2 regions of the Dactylosporangium thailandense genome follow, and region 1 is predicted to be linked to the other one. Evidence: riboswitches for the same ligand, from Rfam matches in the RefSeq annotation. Region 1 holds a riboswitch; the other holds the start of a gene.

Region 1 (7,472 bases):
ACGACGACGCCGGGCGCGGGCGCGGCGACGGCGATCGTGGCGCCGGGCGAGGAGCGCTTGCCCACGGTGAGCACCGCGGGGCCGGCCACGGCGAGCAGGGCGGCCGCCTCGGCGACGCTGGGCGTGCCGAGGGCCTGCGACACGCGCGCCGAGGGCGACGGCACCGGCACGGCCGCCAGCTCCCCGGGCGGGAAGGAGACCGCCGCGCACCCGAGCCGGGCGGCCACCGACTCCGCCAGGTCGCGGCGGGCGTCCACGGTGGCCACCACGCCGATGTCGTCCAGTGTGGACAGTGACTCGCGCAGGAGGGAGAGCACCTCCGCCGGGTCCGTGGACGGGCGGGCGCCGAGGCCGAGCACTAGGCGCACGACGCCACCAGGCGGTGCGCGAAGGCCGGGTGGCCGGCCCAGTGCAGGTGCAGGTAGGAGGCGTGCACGGCGCCGGACACGAAGCCGTCGCGGCCCTCGCGCCACGCCCAGGCCGGGGCCGCGCCCGTCGCCGGGGTGACGCGCGTGCGGTGGAACTCGTGGCCGGTCACGCGCGTGCCGGCCGGGGCGAGGACGCTGCCGGACAGGGCGACGGCGTCGCGGTACCCCAGCGTGAGCGAGGGCGTCATGACCGCCTCCGCGTCCAGGACCCCGCACATCGGGCGGCCGTCGAGGGTGCGGCAGAGCCAGAGCAGGCCCGCGCACTCGGCCGCGATCGCGCCCCCGGAGGCGGCCAGGCCGGCCACCGCGCGGCGGAGGGGCTCGTTGGCGGAGAGCTGCTCGGCGTACACCTCCGGAAAACCACCGCCCACGACGAGCGCGCGGGCGCCGTCGGGCAGGGCCTCGTCCCGCAGCGGGTCCACTGTGGACACCCGGGCGCCGGCCGCGGCGAGCAGCTCGACGGTCTCGGCGTAGCCGAACGAGAACGCGGGCCCGCCGGCGACCGCCACGACCGGCGCACCGGCCACGGGCTCGGCGACGGCCGGCGTCCACGGAGGCGCGGACAGCGGCGGGGCGCAGCGGGCCACGGCCAGCACCGCGTCCAGGTCCACGCTCGCGGCCACGAGCCCGGCCAGGGCCGCGACCGACGCGGCCGCCTCCGCCGACCGCTCCACCACCGGCACCAGGCCGAGGTGGCGCGACGGGGCGGCGACGGCGTCGTGGCGGCGCAGGACGCCCAGCACCGGCGTGCCGACCTCGGCGCAGGCGTCCCGCAGGATCTGCTCGTGACGGTCGGAGCCGACGCGGTTGAGGATCGCGCCGGCGATGTGGATGCCGTCGCCGAACGAGCGGAAGCCGTGGATGAGCGCGGCCACCGAGCGCGCCTGCGCGGTCGCGTCGACGACGAGGACGACGGGCGCGGCGAGCAGCCGGGCCACGTGCGCGGTGGAGCCGAACTCGCCGGCCCCGGTGCGCCCGTCGTAGAGGCCCATGACGCCCTCGACCACGGCCAGGTCCGCGCCGGCCGAGCCGTGCGCGAACAGCGGCCCGACGAGCTCCTCGCCGACGAGCACAGGGTCGAGGTTGCGGCCCGGGCGCCCGGCGGCGAGGGCGTGGTAGCCGGGGTCGATGTAGTCCGGCCCCACCTTGAACGGCGCCACGCGCTCGCCCCGCGCGGCGAACGCCGCCAGCAGGCCGGTCGCGACGGTGGTCTTGCCGTGGCCGGAGGCCGGTGCCGCGATGACGAGCCGCGCTACCACTCGATGCCCTGCTGGCCTTTTCGCCCGGCGTCCATCGGGTGCTTGACCTTCGTCATGTCGGTCACCAGGTCGGCCAGCTCGACCAGGTCGGGGTGCGCGTCGCGGCCGGTGACGACCACGTGCTGGTTGCCGGGCCGCTCACGCAGGGTCTCCACGACGTCGGCGATGTCGACCCAGCCCCACTTGATCGGGTACGTGAACTCGTCGAGGACGTAGAAGCGGTACGCCTCCGCGGCCAGGTCGCGCTTGATCTGGGCCCAGCCCTCGGCCGCCTCGACGGCGTGGTCGCGCTCGGTGCCGGGCCGCTGGATCCACGACCAGCCCTCGCCCATCTTGTGCCACACCACGCTGCCGCCCTGGCCGGTCGCGCCGAGCGCGCGCAGGGCGGTCTCCTCGCCGACCTTCCACTTCGGGCTCTTCACGAACTGGAACACGGCGATGGGCCAGCCGGCGCTCCACGCGCGCAGGGCCATGCCGAACGCGGCGGTGGACTTGCCCTTGCCCTGCCCGGTGTGCACGGCGAGGACGTGCTGGCGGCGGCGCTGGCGGGTGGTGAGCCCGTCGTCGGGCACGTGCTCTACTTTGCCCTGCGGCATCTGTCTAGGCTCCCAGGCTCGCGAGTGGAATGCAGGAGGCGTCCAGGGCCGAGGCCAGGCGGCGGGCGAGGCCGAGGCGGATCGGGCCCTGCTCGCAGTCGACCACGACCGCGGGGACGCCGTGCAGCAGCGGTACGACGCTGAGCGGGTCCGGCCCGCTGGTCGAGCGCCCGTCGGTGACGACCACGAGCAGCGGGCGGCGGCGGGCGTCGCGGCGGCGCTCGCCGTGCAGGGTGCGGGCGGCCTGGCGCAGCCCGGCGGCCAGCGGCGTGCGGCCCCCGGTGCGCAGCGCGGCCAGGCGCACCACGCCGACCTCGTGGCTCGCGGTCGGCTCGAGCACCAGCGTGGCGTCGTGGCCGCGGAAGGAGACCATCCCGACCTTGTCCCGGCGCTGGTACGCGTCCCGCAGCAACGACAGGATCGCCGTCTTCACCACGCTCATCCGCTGCCGGGCGGCCATGGAGCCGGACGCGTCGACGACGAACAGCACCAGGTTCGCCTCGCGGCCGACCTTGACCGCCTCGCGCACGTCGCGGGCCTCGGCGCGGCTCGACCCGCGCAGCGCGGCGGCGCGGATGGTGTCGGGCACGTGGATGCTCGTGAGCTTGCCGCCGATCGGGGCGCGGGAGCGCACCACGCGGCCGTGCCGGGACAGGGCGGGCGAGCGGCGGCCGGCGTGGGCGCCCGCCTCGCGGTTCGCCCGGCCCGCGATGCTGAGCAGCTTCGGCTTGTACGGCACCCCGGCGAACGCCAGCTGCCCCGGCGCCCCGACGCTGTCCCCCGCCGCGTCCCCCGCGTCCGAGGCATCCGATTCGCCCCGCGAATCGGATTTGTCGGTAACGGAACCATCATTCGGCTCGACGGGCGGCCGCTGCTCGGGCGCGACCGGCGGCGGCCCCCCCGGCGCGCTCCGGCCCGGGCGACTCACCAGACCCGTCCGGCGAGTCGGACATTTCCGAAATATCCGTCGGGCTCGGCGGAACCGGGTCATCGTCCGGCGGCGGCCCGCCATCGCCGGGCGGCGGGTCCTCGTCCGGCCCGGCCTCCTGCTCGAGCACCTCTTCGAGGCGGTCGCGGTCGGCCCCCGGCGGGTCGAGCGGGTCCCGCCGGCGCCGGTGCGGCAGCGCCAGCCGGGCCGCGTCGCGCACGTCCGCCTTCGTGACCACGGTCCGCCCGTGCCAGGCCGCGAGCGCGACCGCCGTGCGGGCCACCACGATGTCGGCCCGGAGGCCGTCAACGCGGTACGCCAGGCAGATCCGCGCGATCCGGTCGAGCTCCGCATCGGGCAGGGCCACCGCCCCGAGCCGGGCCCGGGCGCTCACGATCCGCGCGGCCAGGGCGGCGTCCTCGGCCACGTAGCGCTCGGCGAACGACGCGGGATCGGCCTCGTACGCCAGCCGCCGCCGCACGACCTCGGCCCGCGGCGGGGCCTCCTGGGGCGCCGCGACCCCGACGACGAGCCCGAAGCGGTCCACGAGCTGCGGCCGGGGCTCGCCCTCCTCGGGGTTCATGGTGCCCACGAGCAGGAAGCGGGCCGCGTGCTTGACCGAGACGCCGTCGCGCTCGACGTGCGCGCGGCCCATGGCGGCCGCGTCGAGCAGCAGGTCGACGAGGTGGTCGGGCAGCAGGTTGACCTCGTCGACGTAGAGGACCCCGCGGTGCGCGGCGGCGAGCAGGCCCGGCTCGTAGGCCTTGACCCCGTCGCCGAGGGCCCGCTGCAGGTCCAGCGTGCCGACGACACGGTCCTCGGTGGCCCCCACGGGCAGCTCGACCAGGGCGGACCGGCGGTGGTGGGTGCCCGCCCCGGGGATGTGCGGGCCGTCGGGGCACTCGGGGTCGGGCGCGGCCGGGTCGCAGGCGAAGCGGCAGCCGGCGACGACCTCGACCTCGGGCAGCAGCGCGGCCAGGGCGCGCACGACGGTGGACTTGGCGGTGCCCTTCTCACCCCGGACGAGCACCCCGCCGATGGCCGGCGAGACCGCCGTGAGCAGCAGGGCGAGGCGCAGATCGGCCAGGCCGACAACGGCCGAGAACGGATACGGCGGGGTCACGGGCACTCTTCCCTTCGGCGGGTCCGCGCCCGCGAGGCGGCTGTTGCGAGCGGCCGGAGTCTCCTGACTGCCGGATCCCCGCCGCCCCTCGACCGCCTCGGCCGTCGCCGGCCGTGGGTGCTGAGGTGCGACTCCCCGGTCACAGTGGCGGGACCGTCCCGGACTCGCACCGGGTTCCTCCGCATACCGCTCGCCCGCCATCGTGTCCCACCGGCGACCGGCACGTCAACGTGGCGCGGTGTGACCCTCACGATCCGCACCCGCCGGCCGATGGTACGGGCATGCGGCGCGTCCTGGATTCGGCCGCGCAGACCCTGCTGTGCGTGCTCCTCGTGGCGATCGCGCTGATCGCCGCCACGCCGCCGCGGCTGCCGGGGCTGGCCCCGGAGACCTCGGTGGCGCCGCCGGGCACGCGGGCGATGTGGCTGTGGGAGCACGACGACCCCGGGCCGGTCGTGGACTGGGCCGCGGCCAACGGGGTGCGAGCGCTGTTCGCGTACTACGACCCGCGCACCGACGACACCGCGCGGCTGCGGCGCCTGCGGGAGCTGTGCGACGCGGCCGGCATCGTGCTCGACGCGCTCGGCGGGGAGCCCGGCTGGACGACCGGCCACGCCGCCGCGCTGGCCTGGGCCGAGGGCGCCGCGGCCACGGGCCTGTTCCACGGGCTGCACCTGGACGTCGAGCCCTACCTGCTGCCCTCCTGGAGCCAGGACCAGGCATCACTGGTACCGGACTATCTGTCGTTGCTGGAAGAGACGGCCGCGGCCACGGATCTGCCGCTCGAGGCCGACGTGCCGTTCTGGCTGCCGACCGTGACGCTCGCCGGCGGGGCGAACCTGGCCGACGCCGTGCTCGCCCGCGTCTCCGGCGTCACGGTGATGAGCTACCGCAACACCGCCACCGGCGCCAACTCGATGGTCGGGGTCGCCGACGACCTGCTGCGGCGGGCCGGCCGGGTCGCCAAGCCGGCGCGCCTGGGCGCGGAGACGCAGGCCCTGGGCGACTGCGCCTACTGCAGCTTCCACGGCGCCACCGCCGGCCAGCTGCACAAGACCCTGGCCGCGGTCGACTCCGCCGCTCAGCGGTACCCGGCGTTCGCGGGCATCGCGGTGCACCAGTACGAGTCCTGGGTCGCGCTGAGCGGCTAGGAACTGAGCGGCCAGGAGAACCGCGAACCCGAATCGACCCCAGCCGAACCGGAGGTGAACCACGACCTGCCTCAACCCTCCCCGCCCGCCGCCGATCAGCCGGCCGACAGCAGTCATCCTGGGAAGGACCCCTCCGATGCGCCGTACCGCCTCCATCGCCCTCGCCTGCGCCGCCGGCGCGGCCGCCATGCTCCCCGCGGCGGCCCCGGCCTCCGCGGCGACGCCGGACTTCGGGCTGGTGGTGCCGGTGCTCGCGCCGATGTTGCCGGGCCAGACGGGCTGGGTGGGCACCATGTGGGCCGCCACCAGCGACATCTGCGACGTGAAGGTGACCGCGAGCGGCACCGGGGTCACGGTGAAGTACCCGGCCAACACCGCGACCTACTCGTCGCTGTCGAAGGGCGACTCGCTGGCCAAGGGCCGCGTGGACTACGCCGCGTTCAACGTCTCGCTCTCCTCCGACAGCCTAATCGCGCTGGTCCCGCTCAAGCTCGACTACTCCTACACCACGAAGGCCGACGGGGCGGCGTCCTGCACCGGCACCCCGCGCTCCGGCTCGATCACCGCCACGCTCCCGGTCGTCTCGGTCACCGGCGACGCCGTGGTGCAGAAGACGACCCTCGTGACCGTGCCCAAGGCGACCCCGGTCTGGTCGCAGCTGGTCTTCCAGTCCCGCAAGGCCGGCGTCGACAACCTGCAGATCACGGTCGCGGGCGCGCCGAGCGGCCTGGTCGTGTCCTACCCGGCCGACCGCGCCTACACCGCCCTGAACAAGGGCACCGGCCTGGCCGTCGGCACCGACGACTTCGCCGCCGTCAAGTTCGACGCCACCAGCGTGGCCGCCGGCACCTACAAGCTCACCGTCAAGCTCTCCTACGGCAGCACGACCGACTCGAACGACCTGACGCTCGTCGTCGTCTGACGGCCCGGGCCGGCCGGTGCCTCCCGCGGCACCGGCCGGCCCGCCGTCTTTTCCACAGAGAGGTGGGAACTCTGGTGATCCGCTCCCGTGCCCTGCTCGCCGTGGCCGCCCTGGCCCTCACGGCGGGCCTTTGCGCGTGTGGCAAGTCCGGGAACTCGACCAAGACGGAGATGCAGGCGCCGAAGCCGTCGCCGTCGGCCTCGCTGACCCAGGACCGCCGCGAGACCATCTTCCTCGACGCGACCGCGCAGCACCTCTGCTCGGTGCAGTCGCAGGTCTACACCGACCCGGCGGCGATGGCCTCGGCGTACGCGTCCCGCCCCGTCTATACGGACCTCACCGCGGCGCAGGTCGACGCGTTGCAGCAGCAGGTCGTCAGCGACCCCGCCTTCGCCGACCGGCTGACCCAGCGCATCCAGGCCACCTGCGGCACGGCCAGGTAGTCCCGCACAACGAGAAGCCCCGCGACACGAGGGGGGAGGAGTGTCGCGGGGCCGGCTCATATATGTATGAATATCGAGAGCGTGTTCTCGAGGTAAGTGGTGCGAGGACCCCGTCGCCGCGGTCCCTTCGGTGTTGCTGCGGTAAGCATGCGGGGCGGCACTTGGCGGCGACTTGGCGCGCACTTGCGCCGATGTGTCACGCACGCGACAGGTCCGCGCGCATCGACCCGGTCACGTATGTTGCGTGCCGTGAGCCGCGACGAACTCGACCTCGACTCGCTCGCGCCCGAGCCCGGTGGTGCCGGCCGACCCGCGCCGGGCGGCGATGTGGGCCGCGGGGATCGCGGGCTGCGCGGTGCTGGTGCTGTTTGTGCTGCTCACGAGCGATCTGGTGTTCGGGCGGACGGTCGGGCTGGCGGCCCCGGCCGGGATCGGGGACCGGGCGGCGGCCCCGGCGCTCGCCGCCACGCTGGCCGAGGGAGTGCTCGGCGACCAGGAGGCGCTCGGGGCGCGGCCGTTCAGCGCGGCGTACCTCAGCGCCGACGGGCGGCCCCTGCTGGTCTGGGGCGGCACCGGCCGGGCGGTCCAGCGGGCCGACGACGCGGCGCTGCTGCGCACCCTG
Region 2 (7,472 bases), 5.8 Mb from region 1:
CAGCGCCAGGTCCGGGCGGTGGGCGCGCACGAGCTCGACCGCCTCGCGGCCGTCGGCGGCCTCGGCGACGACCTCGATGTCCGGGTCGGTGGCGAGGATCGCCCGAATCCCGGCGCGGATCATGGCCTCGTCGTCGGCGAGCACGACCCGGATCACGGTCGGGTCACCGGGATCCGGGCCGTGACCGTGAACCCGCCCTCGCCCGGGCCGGCCTGCAGGGAGCCGCCGAGCAGGCGCATGCGTTCGCGCAGGCCGGACAGGCCGCTGCCGTCCCTCGACGGTACGGCCGCAGCATCCCCCAGCTCGTTGCGCACGACGACGACGATCTCACCTGCGTCGTGCTCGATGCCCACCGCCACCGCGGATCCGGGCGCGTGGCGGGCCGCGTTGGTGAGCGCCTCCTGCACGACCCGGTGGACGGCCCGCTCGACCGCCGGCGGCCGCGGCCCCTCGCCGACGCGCAGGGTGATGGCCATCCCGGCCTCGCGTGCCCGCTGCACAAGCGCCTCGACGCGCTCGTCGGCGGGGTCGGCCGGGGCCGACTCGCGCAGGATGCCGATCGTCTCGCGCAGGCGGTCCGTGGCGGTCACGGCCGACGCGCGCAGGGCCGCCGCCGCCTCCCGGTGCGGCGGGGACAGGTCCGGGGCCAGCTCGAGTGCGCCGGCCCGCAGGGCGATCAGCGCCAGCTCGTGCCCGAGCGAGTCGTGCATGTCCGCCGCGATGCGCGCGCGTTCCCGCAGCGCGATCAGCTCCAGCTGCGCGATCCGCTCGCGGCCGGCCACCACCAGGTCGGCCTGCTGGCGGCGGAAGCGACCGGCGAGCCAGGGCAGCACCACGAACAGGGCCAGGCACATGAGCGCACCGGCGCCGCGGGCCGGCTCCGGCACCAGCAGGACGACGCCGGGCAGCGCGGCGAGCGCGGGCACCACCCAGTCGTGCCGCGCCGGCAGGTGCCGCCCGTGCAGGTAGGCGGCGGCGCTCAGCACCGGGAAGAGCAGCTGGCGCCAGGCCGGGACGTGGTCGAGGTAGAGGCCGCTGGCGACGCAGGCGCCGGCGATCGCCGCGAACACGAGATACTTGCTCACCTGGCCGAGGCTATCGAGCGCAGGCGGGCCGCCGTGACGACAAGGCCGGACACCGCCGCGACGGCGAGGGTGACGGTCAGTGGGGCGGCGAAGTACGTCATCTGCGCCCACGTGACCGTCCGGCCGTTCATGAGGATCGAGACCCACTGCGGGTACGACAGAAAAATCACGGTCGGGAGCACCGGCGGGATCAGGCGCCACCAGCGGCGGGAGGGGCGCAGCACGCCCAGCACGGCCAGGCCCGCCGAGGCCAGCGCGACCAGGCCCAGCACGAGCTCGATCAGCTGCCGCTGCCCGCCCGCCGCCGGCGGCTCGGCGCCGTGGGTCACGGCGACCAGGCCGCGCAGCACCTCGTACGTGTCGTCGTAGAGGCCCGCGCTGTTCGTCATCACCGCGTACCCGTAGCCGGTGGCGGGATCGATCGCCTCGACGGCCGTGTAGGTGAACAGGTTCCCCGAGTGCACGAGCAGCTCGCGGCCGTCCACGTCGGACGGGCCCCAGCCCATCGCGTAGTCGCGCACCTTCGACGGCGCGTGCATGGCCGCGAGGCTCTCCGGCCGGACGACCTGCGGGCCGTGGCCGGTCTGGGCGATGAGCCACCGGCCCAGGTCCTCGGCGTCGGTGACGACCCCGCCCGCGCCGCCGCGCGCCCCGAACGCGCGCAGCTCCGGCCGCGCGACCCAGGCGCCGAAGAGCGAGATGTGGCCGTCCGCCGCCGCGCCCCCGACGGAGCTGCCGGTCATCCCGAGCGGTTCGAAGACGTGCATCCGGACGTACTGCCCGAAGCCCACACCCCCGGCGACCTCCACGAGCCGGGCCGCGATCTCGTAGTTGGCGTTGCAGTAGGCCCACGCGGTGCCGGGCTCGGCGGCGAGGTGCCCGCTCCGCAGCGCCGCCACGTACGCGGCCGGGCTGGCGGTGGACTCGGCCGCGGGGATGTCGATGCCGCCGTCGGCGAGGCCGGAGGTCTGGTCGAGCAGCTGGCGCACCGTGACGCGGGCCGCGCGCGGGTCGGCCATCCGGAACTCGGGGAGCTGGTCCGCGACGGGCTCGTCCAGCGCGATCTTCCCGGCGTCCACGAGCGTCATGACCGCCGTCGCCGTGAACGACTTGCTCACCGAGGCGACCCGCATCGGCGTGCGCGCGGTGACCGGCGCCCCCGTCGAGTCGTGGCCGTAGCCGGCCGCGTGCACGACCTCGTCCCCGTGCGTCACGACGGCGGAGAGCCCGGGCAGCCCGGTCCCGTCGAGGGCCTGGCGCAGGTAGGTGTCGATGGGGGTCGCGGCCGGCGCGGCCTGGGCCGGTGCGGCGGGCCACAGGACGACGGCGGCGGCCGCGAGGGCGAGCAGTCTGCGGTTCATGCCACCCGACGCTAGGCAGCGGCGCGCCCGGGCGGATCTGCCGAACCGCCGCGGCCGCCCCTGACGAAAGTCGGGGGTGCGATACCCTTCGCGGCGGCAAGTACTGAAGCGAGGTGCCCCGCCGGCGACGGCGGGGAGAATCTGGGAAGCCGGTGCGAATCCGGCACGGGCCCGCCGCGGTGACCGGGGAGCCGCCGCCCACACGCGCACGCGTAGCCACTGGCCCGCACGGGCTGGGAAGGCGGGCGGTGAGGCGACGATCCGGGAGTCCGAAGACCGGCCTCGCGACTGACGGCCCCGGCCCGCCCGGGGCGTGAGCGCAGCGGGAGCCTGTCATGACGCACGAGCTGTACGACATCATCAACCGCCGCCGCGACGTGCGCGGCGAGTTCACGGGCGCGCCGGTGCCCGACGCCACGCTCGACCGGATCCTCGGCGCCGCGCACGCCGCCCCCCAGCGTCGGGCTGTCCCAGCCGTGGGACTTCGTCGTCGTGCGCGACCGGGCCCTGCGCGAGGCCTTCCACGCGCACGTGTCCCACGAGCGCGGGGTGTTCGCCGCGACCCTCGACGCCGAGACGGCCGCCCGCTTCGCCCGCATCAAGATCGACGGGGTACTGGAGTCGACGCTGTCGGTCGTGGTCACGTACGACGCCGAGCGCGGCGGCCCCGCGGTGCTGGGCCGCCACGCGATCGCCGACGCCGGCCTCTACTCGGTGTGCCTCGCCATCCAGAACCTGTGGCTCGCGGCCACGGCCGAGGACCTCGGCGTCGGCTGGGTGTCGTTCTACCGGGAGGACTTCCTGCGCGGCCTGCTCGGCATCCCGCCCGGCGTGCGGCCCGTGGCGTGGCTGTGCCTCGGGCCGGTGAGCCGGCTGATGGAGGTGCCGGACCTGGAGCGGCACGGGTGGCGCCGCCGCTCCCCGCTGCACCAGGTCCGCCACGAGGACCGCTGGTGATCAGCCGGCGCGCCAGTCGGGGGCCTCGTCGGTCCCCGGGCCGAAGGTGACCTGGGTGTTGCCGGTGCCGTCGGGGTTGATCGTGAAGATGTGCCCCCAGGCCTCGTTGTCGTCCAGGTCGCAGTAGGCGATCCGCGTGCCGTCGGGGGACCAGGCCGGCATCGTGTGGTGCGAGTCGCTGCCCGCCAGGGGCCGGGTCACCAGCGTCGCCCGGCCACCCGCGCCCGGGACCCGGTAGATCCCGGTGCCGTAGCCGCTGCCGGCGACGAACCGGCCGAACGCGAGCTGGGTGCCGTCGGGGGACCAGTCGGGGCGGGAGTCGTAGGTCCCGGCCACCGCCGCGGTGACCGCCGTCGTGGCCAGCGTCTTGACGGCGAGCGTCAGCAGGTTGCTGCCGCCCGCGGCGCTGTCGCGGACGAAGGCGATCTTCAGCCCGTTCGGCGACCACACCGGGGTGTGCTCGTCGACGCCGGCGGTGCTGGTCAGCTGGGTGAGGCCGGTGCCGTCGGGGGCGATCGAGCAGATGTCGGTCTGGCCGCCCGACCAGCACTCGTAGACGAGCTTGCCGCCGCCGGGGGACCAGGCCGGGGCGGACGCGGTGCCGCTGCCGGGCACGACGGTCAGGCCGGTGCCGTCGGCGTTCATCACCCACAGCTGGTCGGGGCCGGCCCCGTAGCGGCGCAACGCGAGCCGCGTGCCGTCGGCGGACCAGGCGGGGTCGCGGTCCTCGATCGCCGGCGTGCCGGTGAGGTCGGTCTCGCCCTTGCCGGACGCGGTGATCGTGTAGATGTCGCCGAGCGCGGTGCCGGCGGCGTCGAAGCGCTCGAAGGCGAGGCGGCCGTTGGCGCCCGGGAACGCCGCGGCGGCGGGGGTGGCCGGGACCGTCCCGAGGACGGCGGCCACACCCAGGCACGCGGCCAGGCTCACGGCCGGACGCATCGTCAGGGGTCGCTGCATGGGCGGCACGCTAGCCGAGCTTGACCCGCCCAATTCCGGGCAAGTCGCCGCCCCCGCCGAAACCCGACAGTTAGACCGCGTCTCATTTGGAGGCTGAATGTAGAGCGTTGGTGTCCCGGCCGGGTGTTCGAGCCGGCCGCTGTGCGGACGGCAAGGTGCTCGACAAGCTTCCGCCGCCGGCGATGCGGTGGCGTCCCCGCCGGCGGCGCCCTAGTGTTCGCGGCGAGCCGCTCGTCGCCCGCGTCTCCTTCGCCCCCGACGGGCCGGCCACCCCCGCCGAGGCCCACCGGCGCTGCCCGCCTGCCGGTCTGGCGTCCGGCACGAGCCGCAAGTAGGTCGCAGACGGGGTTGCGGAGGGCTACTAGGGTGCCGAACACCCCGCCCTCAACGGAAACGGTTGGCAACGCATGCCCACGACAGACGAGATCATCAAGGACGTCCGCACGAACGGCGGCACCCACCTCGACCTGTCCGGCCGCCGGCTCACGAGGCTTCGTCCGGCCATCCGAGATCTCACCACGGTCACCACACTCGATCTGAGCGACAACCGGCTGACCGCGCTGCCGGCCTGGATCGGCGACCTGACCGCGCTGACCGAGCTACGCCTCGACAACAACCAGCTCACCGCGCTGCCCGACGAGATCGGCGAGCTGGTCGCGCTCCAGCACCTCACGGCCAGTCGAAACCAACTGCGGACGCTGCCCGACCGGATGCGCGACCTCGCCGCGCTGACCACGCTGCAGCTCGGCCACAACGAGTTCGCGACGCTGCCCGACTGGTGCGCGGACCTGCGCTCCTTGCACACCCTTCGCGTCACCGGCAACAAGCTGACCCGGCTGCCCGACAACATCGGCGGGCTGGCCGCCCTCGTCGACCTTCGCGCCGACGACAACGAGATCGACGCGCTGCCGGAGACGATTTGCGATCTCGGCGGTCTCCACTCGCTCCAGCTGCGCCACAACGCGATCGTGGCGCTGCCCGAATCGATCGGCAAGCTGTCCTGTCTGACCGGGCTGGATCTCAACATGAACCAGCTCACCGCCTTGCCGGAGTCGTTCGCCGACCTCGTCAACCTGACCGCGCTGTCGTTGGGATCCAACCATTTCGCCGAGTTCCCGGCGCAGCTGCGCGGCTGCACCGCGCTCGAACATCTCTACTTGACCGGTGCGGTGAGCGAGGTGCCCGCCTGGATCGGCGAGTTGACCCGGCTGACCGAGCTCGGCATCCGCAGCAGCGGTCGGCTGACCGAGTTGCCCGAGTCGATCGGCAATCTCACAGCACTGACCTCGCTGTACCTCTCCGGCCTTGAGCTCGCGACGGTCCCCGAGTCGATCGGCCGGCTCCGCCAGCTGGAGACCTTGAACCTGTCGCACAACAAGCTGCGCTCATTGCCCGACTCGATCGGCAACCTGCACGCGTTGCGCGCGCTCTACCTCGACGAGAACCTGCTCACCGAACTGCCCGAGTCGGTGCAGGGGCTCGACCGGCTGCAATTGGTTCGCGCCAGGTTCAACTCGTTCACCGGGAAGCCCCGCGTTTCGGCGACCACGAAGGTAGAGGCCAAGCCCAACCGGTACTGACGCGCGCGCCTGAGACGCGGTCTTAGATGCAGATCCAGGAGTAAAGGCCCTTGCCGGCGCGGCTCACCTCGGCGAGCGAGTGCAGGAACTCGGCCGCGTCGGGCGGGGCGAAGCCGCCGTCGAACTCCTCGATGCGCGACCAGGGATCGGCGACCGCGTCGAGCTCGGCCGGGGTCGCGGCGGCCAGGGCGGCGCGCAGGTCCGGGCTGATCGGGAGCACCAGCTGGTCGAAGTCCGGGGTCGCCGCGATCGGCGCCCCGGACGAGCGGTCGACGCCGGCGAGCAGCCGCGCGAGCTCGCCGAGGCGCACCGCGGGGTCGATGCGGCACGAGACCACCGGGCCGTCGTGGGCGTCCGGCCCGCCGGGGCCGCCGGGCAGGTCGAGCGCCGCGGCCGCCTGCTCGTCGGAGTCGGCGGCGAAATAGTCGTAGATCACTCCCATGGCGACATCATCGCGCATGGCCGGGCGGTGCCGCGGCGTCAGTTGCCGCCGCGGCCGGTGTCCATGACCTTCGCCGACGCCTTGACCTGAGCCTTCTTGGTCTGCTTGCCGCCGGTGGTGGTGATCGTGTACGTGTGCGTCTCGACGCTGCCGACCGGGCCGCCGCAGGAGAACGTGAACGTCTCCGTGCCGCTCGCGGGGTAGTTGCCGTAGCTGCCGGGCAGGTCCGGGTTGTCCACCGACAGCCCGATCCCGGTGGCGCCGGCGACCTTCCACTTGATGATCACGGGTACGGCGTCGGCACGGTACACGGCGGTGCCCTCGGGGCACTTCGGCTGCTGGACGATCTTGAACTCGACGATCTTCGTGTCGCCCTTGGGCTTGCTCTGCTTCGTCGGGCTCGGCTTGAGCGAGGACGTGGCGCCGGCCGGCACCATGTCCGGCGACCCGGCCGGGTCGTCGCCGGAGCAGGCGGCGGTGCTCAGCCCGGCGAGGGCGATCGCGGCGACGGCGATCGAGAGGCGGACGCTCGGACGGTTCATGGTGTGCCTCCCGGCAGCGGTCGGTGGTGCATCGATACGTCTGACGCTATGGCCGGGCCGATCGCGTGTGATCCAGGATTCGTGCCACGAGATCCCTGGACCCGTTCCAGGCCGTTCCACCCCTTGCCGGGCCGTGACATGCTGCCCGCATGGCGAACACGGACACCGCACCCGGCGAGGCCGCGGCACCGCAGCCGGCCCGGCCGCCCCGCCGCCGGCGCCGGGTGCTGCTGCGCCTCGCGGCCGTGGCGGTGCTGCTCGTCGCGGTCGTGATGGTCCCGACCGCGTGGGTCCACGCGTCGTCCTCCGGGCGCCTCGTCGCCGTCGCGCAGGCGCCGGCCGCCGACGTCGCGATCGTCTTCGGGGCCCAGGTCGCGCCCGGCGGCCAGGACCCGATGACCTTCCTGCGCAACCGCCTCGACAAGGCCGCCGAGCTCGTCGCCGCCGGCAAGGTGAAGGCGCTGCTCATCTCCGGCGACGCGCACGGCGGCTCGGGCAACGAGGTCCGGGTGATGGGGGACTACCTCGCCCAGCACGGCGTCGAGCGG

What was found. Region 1 has a riboswitch for cobalamin ahead of AC6JBM_RS31265 (magnesium chelatase ATPase subunit I). Riboswitches for the same ligand answer to the same signal wherever they lie in the genome.
Region 2: it holds a riboswitch for cobalamin, as region 1 does, so the genes downstream of both, bluB (5,6-dimethylbenzimidazole synthase) here and AC6JBM_RS31265 (magnesium chelatase ATPase subunit I) in region 1, are expected to answer to the same signal.

The regions. Positions count from the first base shown of each region.
Region 1 covers NZ_AP029195.1:7,069,178-7,076,649, forward strand. The annotation lists gene cbiE (precorrin-6y C5,15-methyltransferase (decarboxylating) subunit CbiE) at 1-368, opposite strand, end outside; gene AC6JBM_RS31250 (cobyrinic acid a,c-diamide synthase CobB) at 359-1,687, opposite strand; gene cobO (cob(I)yrinic acid a,c-diamide adenosyltransferase) at 1,681-2,283, opposite strand; gene AC6JBM_RS31260 (vWA domain-containing protein) at 2,288-3,022, opposite strand; gene AC6JBM_RS31265 (magnesium chelatase ATPase subunit I) at 3,132-4,334, opposite strand; cobalamin riboswitch at 4,392-4,513, opposite strand; gene AC6JBM_RS31270 (hypothetical protein) at 4,616-5,485, shown strand; gene AC6JBM_RS31275 (hypothetical protein) at 5,622-6,407, shown strand; gene AC6JBM_RS31280 (hypothetical protein) at 6,482-6,850, shown strand; gene AC6JBM_RS31285 (hypothetical protein) at 7,149-7,472, shown strand, end outside.
Region 2 covers NZ_AP029195.1:526,020-533,491, forward strand. The annotation lists gene AC6JBM_RS02240 (response regulator) at 1-156, opposite strand, end outside; gene AC6JBM_RS02245 (sensor histidine kinase) at 153-1,085, opposite strand; gene AC6JBM_RS02250 (serine hydrolase domain-containing protein) at 1,082-2,446, opposite strand; cobalamin riboswitch at 2,541-2,745, shown strand; partial or broken gene bluB (5,6-dimethylbenzimidazole synthase) at 2,782-3,403, shown strand; gene AC6JBM_RS02260 (TolB family protein) at 3,404-4,360, opposite strand; gene AC6JBM_RS02265 (leucine-rich repeat domain-containing protein) at 4,768-5,940, shown strand; gene AC6JBM_RS02270 (hypothetical protein) at 5,963-6,382, opposite strand; gene AC6JBM_RS02275 (hypothetical protein) at 6,421-6,924, opposite strand; gene AC6JBM_RS02280 (SanA/YdcF family protein) at 7,074-7,472, shown strand, end outside.